DNA from 4 places in the Halomonas rhizosphaerae genome. Region 2 is predicted to be linked to each of the others. Evidence: riboswitches for the same ligand, from Rfam matches in the RefSeq annotation. Region 2 holds a riboswitch; each other region holds the start of a gene.
What was found. A riboswitch is a leader RNA that binds a small molecule or an ion and turns the genes downstream of it on or off. The one in region 2 is predicted to bind thiamine pyrophosphate.
Positions count from the first base shown of each region.

Region 1: linked by a shared signal. The riboswitch ahead of QLQ86_RS11035 (SLC5/6 family protein) and the one ahead of thiC (phosphomethylpyrimidine synthase ThiC) in region 2 are both predicted to bind thiamine pyrophosphate.
Region 3: linked by a shared signal. The riboswitch ahead of thiM (hydroxyethylthiazole kinase) and the one ahead of thiC (phosphomethylpyrimidine synthase ThiC) in region 2 are both predicted to bind thiamine pyrophosphate.
Region 4: linked by a shared signal. The riboswitch ahead of thiO (glycine oxidase ThiO) and the one ahead of thiC (phosphomethylpyrimidine synthase ThiC) in region 2 are both predicted to bind thiamine pyrophosphate.

Region 1 covers NZ_JASCQQ010000026.1:124,609-128,607, reverse strand. Annotated here, with positions in the region: gene QLQ86_RS11045 (DUF3427 domain-containing protein) at 1-806, shown strand, start outside; gene QLQ86_RS11040 (peroxidase-related enzyme) at 923-1,510, shown strand; TPP riboswitch at 1,576-1,695, shown strand; gene QLQ86_RS11035 (SLC5/6 family protein) at 1,685-3,073, shown strand; gene QLQ86_RS11030 (hypothetical protein) at 3,142-3,999, shown strand, end outside.
Region 2 covers NZ_JASCQQ010000039.1:303,505-307,503, reverse strand. Annotated here, with positions in the region: gene QLQ86_RS20005 (porin family protein) at 89-592, shown strand; gene thiC (phosphomethylpyrimidine synthase ThiC) at 687-2,576, opposite strand; TPP riboswitch at 2,659-2,771, opposite strand; gene tenA (thiaminase II) at 2,870-3,538, opposite strand; TPP riboswitch at 3,609-3,743, opposite strand; gene QLQ86_RS19990 (YceI family protein) at 3,800-3,999, opposite strand, start outside.
Region 3 covers NZ_JASCQQ010000005.1:9,353-13,351, forward strand. Annotated here, with positions in the region: gene thiE (thiamine phosphate synthase) at 1-469, opposite strand, end outside; gene thiM (hydroxyethylthiazole kinase) at 459-1,265, opposite strand; TPP riboswitch at 1,303-1,403, opposite strand; gene QLQ86_RS01485 (hypothetical protein) at 1,444-1,722, opposite strand; gene dauA (C4-dicarboxylic acid transporter DauA) at 1,846-3,600, opposite strand; gene QLQ86_RS01495 (CopG family transcriptional regulator) at 3,796-3,993, shown strand.
Region 4 covers NZ_JASCQQ010000010.1:31,574-35,572, forward strand. Annotated here, with positions in the region: gene QLQ86_RS05265 (thiazole synthase) at 1-792, opposite strand, end outside; gene thiS (sulfur carrier protein ThiS) at 792-1,001, opposite strand; gene thiO (glycine oxidase ThiO) at 998-2,095, opposite strand; TPP riboswitch at 2,158-2,280, opposite strand; gene QLQ86_RS05280 (hypothetical protein) at 2,358-2,663, opposite strand; gene argF (ornithine carbamoyltransferase) at 2,786-3,706, opposite strand; gene grxD (Grx4 family monothiol glutaredoxin) at 3,898-3,999, shown strand, end outside.

The sequences.
Region 1 (3,999 bases), on a different contig from region 2:
CACTCCCTGCCGACCCGGACCTCGATCAGGCCCGCAAGGCGCTACCGCGTATCGCTTTGCGTAGCGATCCAGTGCTCTTGAGAGCCCTCGAGGACATTGGCGGTCAAGACGGGACGGTTCAGGAGGCGTTGGGTCGCTACGACGTGGCTCAGCAAACGGCGTTGCACTATCTGCTGTGGGCCCGGAAGGGCGGGCTGGTCGGCGTGGATAGTCTCGAGCAGTCGCTGCAGAAGTGGCGCGCTAACCCCAGTGTGGCGGCCGATGCCGTGGAGATTGCCGCCTGGCGGCGTGGCCATCTGCGAGTACCGCTGCAACCCCTGAATGATTTGCCGTTCGACTGCGGGCTACTACTGCATGGTGTTTATGGCACCGCCGAAATTAAGGCGGCTCTGGGATTGGCCAGCCTTGAGAAACCGGGCGCCACCGGGGTGGGCGTCATCCACGCCAAGGACATTCGTGCCTATATCCACTTGGTCACCTTCCAGAAGGACGAGGGAGACTTCTCTCCTACCACGCGTTATCGCGACTATCCCATCAGCCGAAGACTGTTGCACTGGGAGAGCCAGTCAACCGTCACTCAGGAGAGCCCGACGGGGCAGAACTATCTCCATTTCGAAGAGCGTGGCTATACGATCCTCTTCTTCGCTCGCCTGACCAAGCGGATCGAGGGAGAGACGGCACCGTTTATCTTCTTGGGACCGGCCAAGGCGCTGAAAGGCTATCAAGGAGATCGTCCCATCGCCATGACCTGGGAACTGGAGTATCCGATGCCCGCGGAGCTATTCGAGGATGCGAGGCCGGCATAGCGACAGGGTAGCCAAAGCGGAATACCGGAGGAGGTTCGACCTTTGCCGGCATGTTGACGTTGACGTTAACTGATAACTTGGTGGCATTGCCAACAACCACAACGCCTGGAGCCTCCATGTCCGCGCCGATCAGCCGCTTCTCCGTCCCCGAATCGATCCACGACCTGCCCGATGATGTCCGCGATGCCATGCTGACGGTACAGGAGAAAGCCGGCTTCGTGCCCAATGTTTTCCTGATGCTGGCTCACCGACCGGCCGAGTTTCGCGCCTTCTTCGCCTACCACGATGCCCTGATGGAGCGCGAGTCCGACACGCTCACCAAGGCGGAGAAGGAGATGATCGTGGTGGCCACCAGCGCCCGCAACCGCTGCCTCTACTGCGTGGTGGCCCACGGCGCCCTGGTGCGGATCTACAGCAAGGACCCGCTGCTCGCCGACCAGGTGGCGATCAATCATCGCACCGCGCCGATCAGCGAGCGCCATCGCACTATGCTGGACTTCGCCCTCTACTGCGGCCTGGAGGTGGGAGAGCTCACCGACGAGTGGGAGGCCCGCCTGAAAACGGCCGGGTTCACCCACGATGATATCTGGGACATCGGCGCCATCGCCGCCTTCTTCGGCCTCTCCAACCGTCTGGTCACCCTGACCGGCACACCTCCGAACGAGGAGTTCTACCTGATGGGGAGGGTGCCGCGGGAGAAGTGATGAATACCGCCAGTTAGGTTAGGATTGACTTTGACCTACCAAGTGGTAGGTCCCACAATCCATTCACTTGTCGCCAGGGGAGTCTCGACGCCGAGAGTGTCGGCCGGGGCTGAGAGAGCGCATGGCGCTGACCCTGGAACCTGATCCGGTTCATACCGGCGGAGGAAGTGCGACATGCCCTACCTGACGTCTGCCGTGCTCGGCGCGGCGCTGCTCTGCTTTGCCTTCCTGGGCCTCAGGGCCCGCCGGGCCGATGGCCCCCTCGACGACTATGTTACCGCGCGCAACTCCCAGGGGGCCCAGTCGCTGGGCCTCTCCTTCCTGGCCTCCGGGATGGGGGCCTGGATCCTCTTCGCGCCCCCCGAGATCGGGGCCTTCGTCGGCCCGATGGCGCTGGCCGGCTATGCCATCGGCTCGGCGCTGCCGTTCATCGTGCTCGGGCTCTACGGCCCGGCGATCCGCCGCCACCTGCCCGAGGGGCGCAGCATCGGCGAGTTCGCCGAGGCCTGCTATGGCGTCGGGGTGCGGCGCTGGGTGTCGCTGGTCTCAGTCCTCTACATGGCCTGCTTCCTGGCCGCGGAGTTGACGGCCATCGGTGCCATCACCGCACTGCTCTCCGACGTGCCGCCGGCGCTGGTGGTGATCGGCGTGGCGGTCTCCACGCTGCTCTACACGGCGGTGGGCGGCCTGCGGGCGAGCCTCGCCACCGACCGCTGGCAGGCCTGGCTGCTGATCGCGCTGCTGGCCCTGGTCGGTGGCGTGGCGCTGATGCGCCTGCCCGAGATGCCGGTGGACGCCGCGCTGCCGTCGATCCCCGCCGGCAGCGCGCTCGCCGTGGCGCTGACCCTGGTGATCGCGGTGACCGCGGCCAACCTCTTCCACCAGGGCTACTGGCAGCGGGTGTGGGCGGCGCGCGACGATCGCGCCCTGGGCCGCGGGGCCTGGCTGGGCGGCGGCGTCACCGTGCTGGTGGTGATGGCGGTGGGCGGCCTCGGCATGCTGGCCGCCATGGCCGGCGTGGCGCTGGGCGAGCCGCCGATCCCCTTCTTCGCGCTGCTCGCGGAGGCGCCGGGCTGGCTGGCCCTGCCGGCGCTGGTGCTGGCGGTCACCCTGGTCGCCTCCAGCGTGGATACCCTTCAGAACGGCCTCGCCTCGCTGGTGGTGGCGGGCTCCGGTCGGCGCGGGCTCTCCATCGGCGCGGCACGGATGGTCACGGTGGCGCTGATGGTGCCGGTGGTGGTCGTGGCGCTGCAGGGGCTCTCGGTGCTGCGGCTGTTCCTGATCGCCGACCTGCTCTGTGCGGCTATCGTGGTGCCGGTGCTGCTGGGGCTCTGGTCGCGGATGAGCGCCACGGCCGCGGTGGCCGGCGGCGTGGCGGGCATGCTCGGCGCCATCCTGCCGGGCTGGGTCGCCCAGGGCAGCCCCGCGGCGGGCGTGCTGGCGGCGAGTTTCCCCGGCAGCATCCCGACCCTGCCGCCGTTCCTGGGCGCGCTTCTCGCCTCCACCCTGGTCAGCCTGCTGATCGCGTGGCTCCGGCCGGCGGGGAAGGCGCGTCCGGCTTGAGACGTTGCCAGTTCGGCGGAGGGCGGCCACGCTGAGGGGGTCCATCCGTGTTCGCGAGGAATCGCGCCATGCAGGTCTGCTCACCGGTGCGCCCCGGGGTGCTTCTCCTGCTCGGGCTGCTGGCGGGCTGTGCTGCCAGTCCCGACTGGCGCTCGGATGTTGTCGACCGCGACCCGCGGGACGCCCGCTGCCTGGAGCGGCTGGCCGCCTTCGATGCGGCGGTGGCAGAGGCCGGGGTGACCGATGCCGGGGCGGCCCGGGTGGCCGGCTTCCCCTACCTGCGTACCGACCGTCTGCTCGCGAGCCTGGGTGACGAACTGGACACCGACGCGGCCTTCGCCGACTGGGTGACCCGGATGCGCGGGCTGGATGCCGAGGCGCGCGCCATCGAGGCCGCTAACCTGCCGGCTGCCGGACGGGACCCACTCCCGACCGGCGCCGAGCCGACCGAGGCCGTCCATGCCTGCGCAGAGCGCCTGATGCAGCGTGAGCTGCTGGCCGGGGTGGGAAGCGGGCCGGCCCGCGAGCGGTTGCGGGCGGCGGTCGAGGCTCCCGACCACTACCGGACCTGGCGCCGGGCGCTGGGGCTCTATCCCCTGACCCGCCTCGGCCTGGCCATCGGCTACAACCGCTGGAAGGCAGGCCACCTGGACACCTTCGAGGCCTCCTTCGCGACGATGCCGGCCGAGGCTCCCCTGGTCCGCTATGCGCCGCCCAGCGGCCAGCCTCGGGATGCCGACGCCGCCGCTCGGTGGCTTCGCGAGGCGCCGCGCAGCCCGCTCGGCTTCGTCGAGCTCGAGCGCGAGGCGCTGCTGCGCCTGGCGGCGTACCATGCCCCGGTGTTTCTCGTCGAGACCCGGAGTCACGACGACCGTTTCGGCGCCCCTTACTGGTTCGCCGGCCCCGAAGGACCGCTACCGCGGGTG
Region 2 (3,999 bases):
CGCTGCGGAACATGTTGCACTTTGGTCGAGGCTGTACCAGAATGAAATCTGCGAAAGGAAACGCTGTTTCCTAACTGGGAGGCTCACCATGAAGACCATCACGATTTCCACCGTCTCCGCTGCCCTGCTGCTGGCCGGAGCCACCGCCCATGCCCAGGGCAGCCCGATGAACTATCAGCCGACCCCCTACATCGGTGGCGATGTCCTGTTCTGGGAGCTCGACCCGGAAGGGCGTGGCAACTTCGACAGCACCGGCCTGCGCCTGCGGGCTGGTGTGGCGTTCAACGACTACTTCGCCCTGGAAGGCCACCTCGGCACCGGCGGCTCGGATGGCAACGTTGAGCTGGATTACCTGGCCGGCGCCTATGCCAAGGGTATCCTGCCGATCGCTCCGGAATTCCGCCTCTACGGCCTGGCGGGCTTCACCGAGGTGGATGCTGACGTGGATGACGAGAGTGGCTTCTCCTACGGTGCTGGCGCCGAGTTCGACGTGACGCACAACCTCGCCGTGGGGGCCGACTACATGCGCTACCTGGACGAGTCGAACTACACCTTCGATGCCGCCAGTGTCGGGGTGACGTTCCGCTTCTGATCTCCCGGCGGCCCCACACCGCCATGCCATGAAATGAAAGGCGCCCTCGCCGGGAAACCGGCGAGGGCGCTCTGCTTGGCGGGGCCGTCGGCGGTCAGACCTCCGAGTAGAGCTCACCTCCCTTGCGGCGGAACTTCTCCGCCTGCTCCTCCATGCCCTTCATGACGGCTTCCTGGTCGCCGTCGAGGCCGTTATCCCTGGCATAGTCACGCACCTCCTGGCTGATCTTCATGGAGCAGAACTTGGGCCCGCACATGGAGCAGAAGTGGGCGACCTTGGCCGAGTCCTTGGGCAGGGTCTCGTCGTGGTACTCGCGGGCCGTGTCCGGGTCGAGGCCGAGGTTGAACTGGTCCTCCCAGCGGAACTCGAAGCGCGCCTTGGACAGGGCGTTGTCGCGACGTTGGGCGGCCGGGTGGCCCTTGGCGAGGTCGGCGGCGTGGGCGGCGATCTTGTAGGTGATGATGCCGGTCTTGACGTCGTCCTTGTTGGGCAGGCCGAGGTGCTCCTTGGGGGTCACGTAGCAGAGCATGGCGCAGCCGAACCAGCCGATCATCGCCGCGCCGATGCCCGAGGTGATGTGGTCGTAGCCCGGCGCGATGTCGGTGACCAGCGGGCCCAGGGTGTAGAAGGGCGCCTCGTCGCAGACCTCGAGCTGCTTGTCCATGTTCTCCTTGACCAGGTGCATGGGCACATGGCCGGGGCCCTCGATCATCACCTGCACGTCGTGCTTCCAGGCGATGTGGGTCAGCTCGCCGAGGGTCTCGAGCTCGGCCATCTGGGCCTCGTCGTTGGCGTCGGCCACCGAGCCGGGGCGCAGGCCATCACCCAGCGAGAAGGCGACATCGTACTGCTTGCAGATCTCGCAGATCTCCTCGAAGTGGGTGTAGAGGAAGCTCTCCCGGTGATGGAACAGGCACCACTTGGCCATGATCGAGCCGCCCCGCGAGACGATACCGGTCACGCGCTTGGCGGTCAGCGGCACATAGCGCAGCAGCACCCCGGCGTGGATGGTGAAGTAGTCCACGCCCTGCTCGGCCTGCTCGATCAGGGTGTCGCGGAATACCTCCCAGGTGAGGTCTTCGGCCACCCCATTGACCTTCTCCAGCGCCTGGTAGATGGGCACGGTGCCGATGGGCACCGGGGCGTTGCGGATGATCCACTCGCGGGTCTCGTGGATGTTCTGCCCGGTGGAGAGGTCCATGATGGTGTCGGCGCCCCAGCGGATGCCCCAGGTCATCTTGTCGACCTCCGCCTCGATGGAGGAGGTCACCGCCGAGTTGCCTAGGTTTCCGTTGATCTTCACCAGGAAGTTGCGGCCGATGATCATCGGCTCGGACTCGGGGTGGTTGATGTTGTTGGGGATGATGGCGCGGCCCACCGCCACTTCCTGGCGCACGAACTCCGAGGTGATCTCCTCCGGCAGCCGCGCACCGAAGCCCTGGCCCGGATGCTGCTGGCCGAGGATGCGCTCGACTTCCTCGGTTCCCAGGGCTTGGCGCCGCTGGTTCTCGCGAATGGCGATGAATTCCATCTCCGGGGTGATGATGCCCTGGCGCGCATAGTGCAGCTGGGTGACGTTCCTGCCTTCCTTGGCCCGCCGCGGGGTACGGGTCAGGTCGAAGCGCAGCGGGGCGAGCGTGGGATCGTTGGCACGGCGACGGCCGTACTCGGAGGTGGGGCCGTCGAGCCGTTCCGTATCGTCGCGCTGCTCGATCCAGGCGCGACGCAGCTCGGGCAAGCCGCGGCGCAGGTCGATCTCGGCGTCCGGGTCGGTGTAGGGGCCGGAGGTGTCGTAGACCAGCAGCGGAGGGTTCTCCTCGTCGGCCCCCGAGGTGCGGGTGGGCGACAGCGAGATCTCGCGGAAGGGCACGCGGATGTCCGGGCGCGAGCCCTCGACGTAGCGCTTGCGCGAGCCGGGCAACGGCCGGATAGCGGCCTCGTCGACGCGGGCGGTCTCGGCGAGAAAGTGGGCGGTCTTGCTCATGCGGTGTTCTCCCTTGGGTTTCATGGGGTTGTCAGGGAGGACAAGCTGGGGAGGACAGGGGCCGCCAGGCATGGAGCGCCGTGGCGGCGTGTCGCTTGATCCCTACGCTGGTCCTAGCCAGTTCAGGTTCAACGGGATCCATGCTCGGGTGCTGCATGATCTCAGCCGTCTTCAACGGCACCCCGTCAAGCGTGGTGGTCAACTACCCGGGCAAGACGTATCTTGCCCGCCGCGTTTGGCCTGACCAGAGCCAGCGCGGGTCTTTCCATAGGGCCAGCGATGGCACCAGGCCATCAGTCGGTGCGGTCCAGCCCCATCTGCCAGAAGTCGATCTCGAGTCGCGTGGCGTCGCGAAACACCTCCGACAGCTCCTGGAAGCGCCCCGGGGTGACCTCGGCCAGGCGCGCATCGAGCCACTCAAGCTCGGCGTGCATGGCATCCTGGAACTCGTCGCTTTCGTACATGCCGATCCAGGCGTCATAGGGATTGGCCTGGCCGCGCACGGTGGAGGGCCGGGTTGTGAGCCACCGGGCAATCTCGCCATAGCCCACCAGGCAAGGTGCCAATGCCACGTGCAGGTCGAGCAGGTCGCCGCGGTGGCCGGTGTCGAGCACGTAGCGGGTGTAGGCGAGTGTCGCGCGGGCCTCGGGCAGGGCGGCGAGGTCCTCCTCGGCGATGCCCCAGTCGCGGCAGTAGTCCACGTGCAGGCCGAGTTCCACGTCGAGGATCGCCTTGAGCCCCTCATGGGCCTGGCGCAGGTCGGCCAGGGTTCGACTCTTGTAGGCGGCCAGCGCATAGGCCCGGGCGAAGTGGATCAGGAAGAGGTAGTCCTGCTGCAGGTAGTGGCGAAAGGCGCCCTCGTCGAGGGTGGCGTCGCCCAGGCCGCGCACGAATGGGTGTTCGATATAGGCGCGCCAGTCGGCCTGGCAGGCGGCGGTGAGGTCACTGAAGCGGGAGCCCATCTTGCCTCCGGTAGCGGTGTCGATCCGGAGTCGGGCGAGGGGAGGGTGGCCATGGGGCTGCCGGAGAGGCACTGGCTCACCGCTTGATTCCTACGCCGGTACGAGCCGGATCAGGTTCCACGGGACCAGCGCTCGGGTGCTGTCCATTCCTGGAGAGACCCCTGCGCTATCTCAGCCGGATTCACCGGCACCCCGTCAAGCGAGTGAGTTAGTCTAGCAGGCTGGTCATGACTTGCCAGCCCGTCTATCTGTCGGGATCGGCTATTGCCTGATCGCCTCCAGTTCGAGGATCAGTTCCACTTCGTCGCCGACCATGCCGTTGTCGACCCCGTAGGTCATCCCCCAGTCGCTGCGGGCGATGGTGGTGCGTGCCGACAGTCCCAGGGTGTGCTGTCCGTGGCCGAAGGGGTACACGTCGGCCTTGTTGAGCGTGACGTCCAGGGTCAGGGGGCGGGTCTCGC
Region 3 (3,999 bases), on a different contig from region 2:
GGCTGGCGGCCACCAGGGCAGCCAGGCCCTCGAAGCCCAGCGGCGCGGCGTGGTCGTGCTTGCTGGGGGTGGCGAAGACCGGGCCCAGCCCCAGGTAGTCCAGCGGCGCCGGGTCGAGGCGGGCGAGCTGGTCATGGGTCTGGACCGAGAGCCCGAGGATCGCCTCCGGACCCAGCGCCGCGCGGGCTCTGGCCACGTCGCAGTCGTCCTGCCCGATGTGCAGGCCGTCGGCGCCGGCGGCCAGGGCCACCTCCAGCCGGTCATTGATGATCAGCGGCACACCGCTGCCGTAAAGTGCGGCCTTCAGGCGACGCGCCTGGTCGATCAGTTCGACGTCGCTGGCGTGCTTGTCGCGCAGCTGTACCACCGTCACGCCGCCGCGCACCGCCGCCATCACGGTCTCCACCAGCCCAGGGCCCGCGCAGAGCCCGCGGTCGGTGACGAGATACAGCGAGAGATCAAGGCGCATCGTCCACCTCCAGTCGGGCCCGTTCGGTCAGGGCCTCGCCCTCCAGGTGAAAGAGGGCGTCGAGGAAGGCCACCGCGAAGCTGCCCGGGCCATTTGCAAGTTCGCCGGCCAGTTCGCCGGCCACGGCGTAGCAGGCAAGCGCCGCCACCGTCGCCTCGAAGGGGTCATCGGCGCCGGCCAGGAAGGCCGCCACCACCCCCGTCAGCGCGCAGCCCAGGGTGGTGACCCTGGGCATCAGCGGGTGGCCGCCCCTGAGTCGGGCGACCCGTCGGCCATCGGTGACCAGGTCCACCTCGCCGGTCACCGCGACCACGCCATCCGTCTGGCGGGCCAGCCGGCGGGCGGCGTCGAGGGCCGCCTCGGCAGGGTCGGTGCTGTCCACGCCGCGCCCGCCGCCGGCCTGCCCCGCCAGGGCGATGATCTCCGAGGCATTCCCCCGGATCACGTCCGGCGACAGCGCCAGCAGTCGCGCCCCGGTCTCGCGGCGATAGCGCGTGGCGCCCACCGCCACCGGGTCCAGCACCCAGGGACGCCCCGTCTCCCCGGCGGCCAGGGCGGAGGCCTCCATGGCATCGACCCAGTGGGGCGAGAGGGTGCCGATATTGATCGTCAGGGCGCCGGCCAGCGCGGTGAACTCGGCGGCCTCCTCGCGGGCATGGACCATGGCCGGCGAGGCGCCGATGGCCAGCAGCACGTTGGCCATGCTGTTCATGGCCACATGGTTGGTGATGTTGTGGACCAGCGGGCTGGTCTCGCGCACCCGGGCCAGGTGCGCGGCGGGATCGATGGCAAGCATGGGGCCTCCCCGGCGCGGGAGGTGCGGCTCGGCGCAGGGCCGGGGCCACACGACTCCCTCCGCCGGCATTATCCGGGTCAGGTTCCGAGGGTGCGTCTCAGCCGTGGCGATGTCGCCACGGCGCCCCTGTCGTCAGGCTCCACTATCCCTGCCCGCTCCCTGGCTGTAAAGGCCGGGTTCAGGCCAGCAGGTGGAAGCCGGAGAGGGTGATCAGGCTGGCCAGGGTCAGGCTGTACAGGGCGTCGAGGGTGTCCGACTGTAGGGCCGGGCTCGGCCACAGCCGGGCCAGGGCCGCGGCACCCAGGCCGATCAGTCCCAGCGGCAGCTCCACCGCTGCCCAGTCGGCGAGCAGCACGCCCGTAGCCAGCAGCAGCCAGCCGGCCACCACCAGCAGGCCGGCTCGACGAGCGCTCGCCAGGTGTTCCGCTGCGGGGGTATCACGCGTGACAGTCCCCATGGTGTCGCCTCCTCGTGGTTCGATGGACGGGGACCTGTTCCCCGTTCACCAGACGCTAGAGGAGCCGTCTTAAGGTCCGCTTAAGGCGCGATGGCCGTTGCGTGTCAGTGGCATCGTGGATCTTCAGGCAGTACGGGCGAGCCAGCGCAGGGCTACCTTCCGGGCGTGGGCCAGTTCCCGGCACCACGTCAGCTGGCCGGCCGTGCGGCGGATGCCCGCACGGCGCAGCTTGACGAGGATGCGCGCCGGCAGGCCGACCAGCACCAGCGCGACCCCCTGGCGATGCATCTCGTCGACCAGGGCCTGGAGGGCCACGATGGCGGTGCCATCCATGCTCGGCACGTCATGCATGTCGAGGATGACGACCCGCACCTTCGGGTCCACCAGGTGCAGCGAGGTGAGCGCCTTCTCGGCGGCGCCGAAGAACAGCGGGCCATCGATGTCGTAGAGGGCGATCTCGGCGGGCAGCTCGTCGATGCTGGCATGCGACCCGTTGTCGACCCGCTGGGTCTGGGTCAGCAGCGACATGCGCCGGATGAAGAGGGCAGCTGCCAGCCCGATGCCCACGGCCACCGCCAGCACCATGTCGAAGAGCACGGTCAGGGTAAAACAGGTCAACAGGATGGCCACGTCCCCCGGTGGGGCAGAGCGCAGGGTGTGCAGGAAGTGGCGGGCCTCGCCCATGTTCCAGGCGACGATGAACAGCAGCGCCGCCAGCGCGGCCATCGGCACCAGCCCCAGCAGGCCGGCCAGCGCGACTACCGCCAGCAGCACCACCAGCGAGTGCACCACCGCCGCGATCGGCGAACGGGCACCGCTGCGGATGTTGGTGGCGGTACGGGCGATGGCAGCCGTGGCGGTGATGCCGCCGAACAGCGGCGCGACGATATTGCCAAGCCCCTGGCCGATCAGCTCGGCGTTGGGGTCATGCCGGGTCCGGGTCAGCCCGTCGGACACCACCGCGCAGAGCAGCGACTCGATCGCCCCCAGCATGGCGATGGCGAAGGCCGGACCCAGCAGGGCGCGAATCAGTTCGAAGTCCAGTGCCAGGGGTTCGCCGTCCGCGCCGGGCAGTCGCCAGGGGGCCACGAGACTCGGCGCGATCGGGGGAATCCCGCTGCCCCTCTCGCCCTGAGCCTCCCAGGTGAAGCGCGAGGCGATGGTCTCCACCAGGTTGCCCGTGCTCGGGTCGCCGATCCCGTGGTTGACCGCATAGGCCGCCACCGCGCCGACCACCAGCCCGACCAGGGGCGCCGGAATCGGCAGATGCAGGCGCGGCCAGAGCAGCATGACCCCCAGGGTGAAGGCCCCGATCCCCAGCTCCAGTGGCTCCAGGCCGGGCAGCGAGGCGGCGATCCGTCCCAGGTTCTCGACGAAGTGCTCGCCCAGCTGGCCGACCTGAAGGCCCAGGAAGTCAGGCACCTGGAGGACCGCGATCACCACCGCGATCCCCGCCGTGAAGCCCAGCACCACCGGATAGGGCACGTACTGGATGAGGCGTCCCATGCCGGTGAGGCCCAGCGCCACCAGGATCAGGCCGGCCATCATCGAGGCGATCAGCAGGCCGCCCAGGCCGTACTGCTGGACGATCGGGAAGAGGATGACGACGAAGGCTGCCGTGGGGCCCGAGACATTGAAGCGTGAACCGCCGGTCAGCGCGATGATGGCGCCGGCGACGATCGCCGTGTATAGCCCGTGCTGGGGAGGCACGCCGGTGGCGATCGCCAGGGCCATGGAGAGCGGCACGGCCACGGTGCCGATGGTCAGCCCGGCCAGGACGTCGCGGCGCAGGTCGTCCAGCCCGTAGCCGTCTCGCCAGGCCGCGCGCAGGCCGGTGGCGATGCCGGGAAGTCGCGGGGACGGTCGGTGGCGTGCCATGCGCGGGGTCTCCTTGTTACGGGGTCACCCGCCTCCCTGGATGGGCCGGTGGCCGCATCCACCCTGGGCGGTGATCCGGTTGCTTATGTGAATTACATTAACATGTCGTTAGTATTATCGACAAACATGTTCCCGGCATTGCCCCGCCCGGCAGCGCGCATTAACATTTGATGATAATGCTTCCGGAGAATCGCGATGGAAAAGAAGACGGCACGCCTGACCCTGCTGATCGACCCGCACAAGAAGCGGGCCTTCGAGCAGCTGTGTGCGGCCCAGGACCTGACCCCTTCCCAGGTGGTGCGACAGCTGATCCGCGACTACCTGCGCGACCATGGCGTGGAGTACGAGACGCGCCCCGACCTGGCCGGCAGGGACGCGACGGGACGGGAGTGAGTGGGG
Region 4 (3,999 bases), on a different contig from region 2:
GCGATGCCAGAAGGGCTGGCCCACCGTCGGCGTGCTGGGACTGGCAGTCTGGCGCTGCTGCATGAGTCCGGCCAGGTAGGCCTTGCGGCCGGCGCGGATGGCCTCGGCAAAGGCCTCGGCCATCTGCGGCGGGCGATGGGCCCGGGCCACGGCGGTGTTGAGCAGCACGCCGTCGAAGCCCATCTCCATGGCCTCGGCGGCCTGGGATGGCGCGCCCAGGCCGGCATCGATGATCAGCGGCACGTCGAGGCGCTGGCGCAGGGTCTGGAGGGCGTAGCGGTTCATCAGGCCGCGGCCGGTGCCGATGGGCGAGCCCCAGGGCATCAGCGCCTGGCAGCCGGCGTCGCGCAGGCGCTGGCAGAGCACAAGATCGTCCGTGCAGTAGGGCAGCACCTTGAAGCCCTGGTCGATCAGTTCCCGGGCCGCCTCCAGCAGACCGAAGGGGTCCGGCTGCAGGTTGTAGTCGTCGCCGATCACCTCGAGCTTGATCCAGGGCGTGTCGAAGAGCTCGCGCGACATCTGCGCCAGTGTGATGGCCTCCCGGGCCGAGCGGCAGCCGGCAGTGTTGGGCAGCAGCCGGCAGCCGCTGTCGCGCAGGATCTGCCAGAAGGCCTCGCCGTCGCCGGCCGCGGGGTTCTGCCGGCGCAGGCCCAGGGTCACCATCTCGCAGCCGGCGGCCCGGATGGCCTGCTGCATCACCGTGGGCGAGGGGTAGAGGGCGGTGCCGAGCAGGAAGCGGCTGGCGAAGGCCTCGTCATACAGCGTCAGGGTATCGTCGTGCAGCGCGTCCATCAGCCACCTCCTACCGGGGCCACGATATCGATACGGTCGTTTTCCTGCAGGACCCGTCCGGCGTAGGCCGAGCGGGGCACGAACTCGCCGTTGACCGCCACCGCGACCCGGCGGTCGGCGTAGTGCCACGCCTGCAGGGCGTCGGCGAGCGGTGTGCCGGCGGGAAGGCGGGCGGTCTCGTCGTTGAGTCGCAGGGTGATCTGGTTCATGCGGCGTTCTCCTGCGGCGGGCGTGCCGCCAGTGTGTCGGCGAAGGGCCGGTCACCGTGGCCGCGGATCCCGGCCAGCAGGTGGCAGACCACGGCCGGTGCCAGCAAGTAACCGTGCCGGAACAGGCCGTTGGCGGTGATCAGCTCCTGCTGTTGAGTGACATGTGGCAGGTTGTCGAGGAAGGCGGGACGCAGGTTGACCCCCTGCTCCAGGATGCGCGCCTCGGCGAAGGCCGGGGACAGGGTATAGAGGGCGCTGCCCAGCTCCAGCGAGGATTGCAGGGACATGGGCGAGCGGTCCTCGCTCTCGATCTGGGTGGCCCCGATGACGAAGCGATCCTCCGGCTTGGGGACCACGTAGAGCTGGTAGCGGGGGTGCATCAGCCGTACCGGCCGCGAGAGCTGGATCTCGGCCGTCCGCACGTGCAGGGTCTCGCCGCGCACGCCCCGCAGGCTCGGGTGGCGCGGTCGGGCGCCGGTGCCTCGACAGTCCACGACCAGGTCGAAGCGCCGGGGGCCGTCGGCGGTGACGACCTCGCCGGGGAAGGTCTCCACCGGGCAGTGGGCATGGCACTCCCCGCCCAGGGCGCGAATCTCGTCCAGCAGGCGGGTGAGCAGGGCCCGGTTGTCCAGGTGGGCCTCGTCCGGCAGGAACAGGCCCTGGTGGAAGCCGGGCGCCAGGTCGGGCTCCAGCCGATGGATCCCCCGGGCGTCGAGCGTCCGGCAGGGGGAGTCGCCGCCCAGCGCATGGTCGAGGTCGCGGCGGAACTGGGTGAGCTCACCCAGGTCCTGGGGGTGCGCTACCATCAGGCTGCCGTTCTGCTGCCACAGCGATTGAGCGTCGAGGGCTTCGAGCCACCTCGGCCATTGGGCCAGGGCGAAGCGGCCCATGTCGTAAACGCAGCGTTCGGAGATCGCCGTTTCGCAGAGCGGGGCGACCATGCCGGCGGCGGTCCAGGCGGCAGCGGGCGGGGCGTCCAGGTCCCCGGCGTCGTAGAGGGTGACGGCGTGGCCGTCGCCGAGCAACTGCCAGGCGACCAGGCGCCCCAGCAGGCCGGCGCCGGCGACGGCGATGTGATCGGTGGTGTGTGTCACGATAGCGGCCATCCAGCAGCAGGCATGGCTGACCAGGGGGGATGACGGCAGGGGGCGGGCAGGAATGACACGCGCTTGTTCCCTCCGCAGGCATCAACCTGATCAGGTTCAACGGGTTCGGCCGTACCGATCTCAGCCCCCGTGCACGGCTCCATGAGCGTGCCGGGGCTCCCCGACAAGTCCTGCCAACTTAACCAAAGATGCCCGGGCACGCAATCTCGTCGCGTACCCGGGCATCAGAGGGGATGGCGTCCTGTCCGCCTCAGGCGCAGTCGGCGGCCCCTTCGCCGAACATGTCAAACAGTAGTTCGCGGCCGAGGCCGGTCAGCACGAAGCGCTGCTGGTCGTTCCAGGTGGCGGCCCGGCTGGTCTCGAGGATGTGTTGGCAGGGTGCCCAGTCGCGGTCGGCTTCGCCGAGTGCCTTGAGGGCGTTGCGGTCGAGGCCGCGGTGCGGGACGGTGACCGTCTCGAGGACGTGCCCCTGGCGATAGAGCAGGGCGGCCATGTTGGAGAGGCACTGACGCAGGCTGCGCTGCATGCCGTGGGTGCTGGGGGTGTCATCTATCATGCTGCCGCATCTCCTGAAGGGATTCTGCTGCAGCGCATTATACATGCGACGAAGGTTGATGTCATACCAAGGTCTAACATGCCCCGCCGTGGCAGCCTCCACGCCGGGCGGGGCAGCATCCCTCACCCCTCCACTCGCCCCAGCAGCAGGAACTCGATCAGTGCCTTCTGCGCATGCAGGCGGTTGCCGGCCTCCTGCCAGACCACGGCCCGCGGATCATCGAGCAGGGTCGTGCTGATCTCCTCGCCGCGATGGGCGGGCAGGCAGTGCAGGAAGAGCACGTCCTCCTTCGCCCGGTCGAGCATCGCCTCGCTCACCTGGAGGCCGGCGAAGTCCGCCTCGCGCCTGGCCTGCTCCTCTTCCTGGCCCATGGAGGCCCAGACGTCGGTGGTGACCAGGTCGGCTTCCGCCACGGCCTGCTGGGGATCGCGGAGGATGGTCACCCGGTCGCCGGCGGCCGCGAGAATGTCCTGGCGGGGCTCGTAGCCCTCCGGACAGCAGATGCGCAGCTGGAAGTCGAACTGGCGGGCGGCGTTGATCCAGGAATGGCACATGTTGTTGCCGTCGCCGATCCACACCGCGGTGCGGCCCTTGACGCTGCCGCGCAGCTCGGTCCAGGTCATCACATCGGCGAGCAGCTGGCAGGGATGGTAGTCGTCGGTGAGCGCGTTGATCACCGGCACCGTGCTGGCGGCGGCATATGCCTCCAGTCCCTCGTGGGAGAAGGTGCGGATCATCACCGCGTCGACCATCTCCGAGAGTACCCGCGCGGTATCGCCGATGGGCTCACCGCGGCCGAGCTGGGTGTCGCGGGGCGAGAGGAAGAGCGCATGGCCCCCGAACTGCGCCATGGCGGTCTCGAAGGAGACCCGGGTGCGGGTCGAGGACTTCTCGAAGATCATCGCCAGGGTGCGGTTGGCGAAGGGCGTGTAGGTCGGCCCGTGGGTCTTCAGGCCGTTCTTGATCGAGATGGCGCGCTGGACCAGGTAGCGCAGCTCGTCCGGACTGAGGTCAAGCAGGGTGAGGAAATGGCGGGTGGCCATGGTGTCGCTCCACGGGAAAAAACGACCATCCTAGCCAGCCCACGGGGGATGCGCAACGCGCCCGTCATCAGTAGAATGGCCCTCATCCACAAGGCCGACCAGCTTGCTCGGGTATTGCCCGGGCGCCTGCCGGCCACGGTCTATCGCGGCCCGGTCCGTCGAGATCCGGCCACACGAGAAAGGGAGATGTCATGAGCACCACCGTCGAGAACATCCAGCGCCAGATCGGCGAGAACCCCATCCTGATCTACATGAAGGGTACCCCCCAGCTGCCGCAGTGCGGCTTCTCCGCC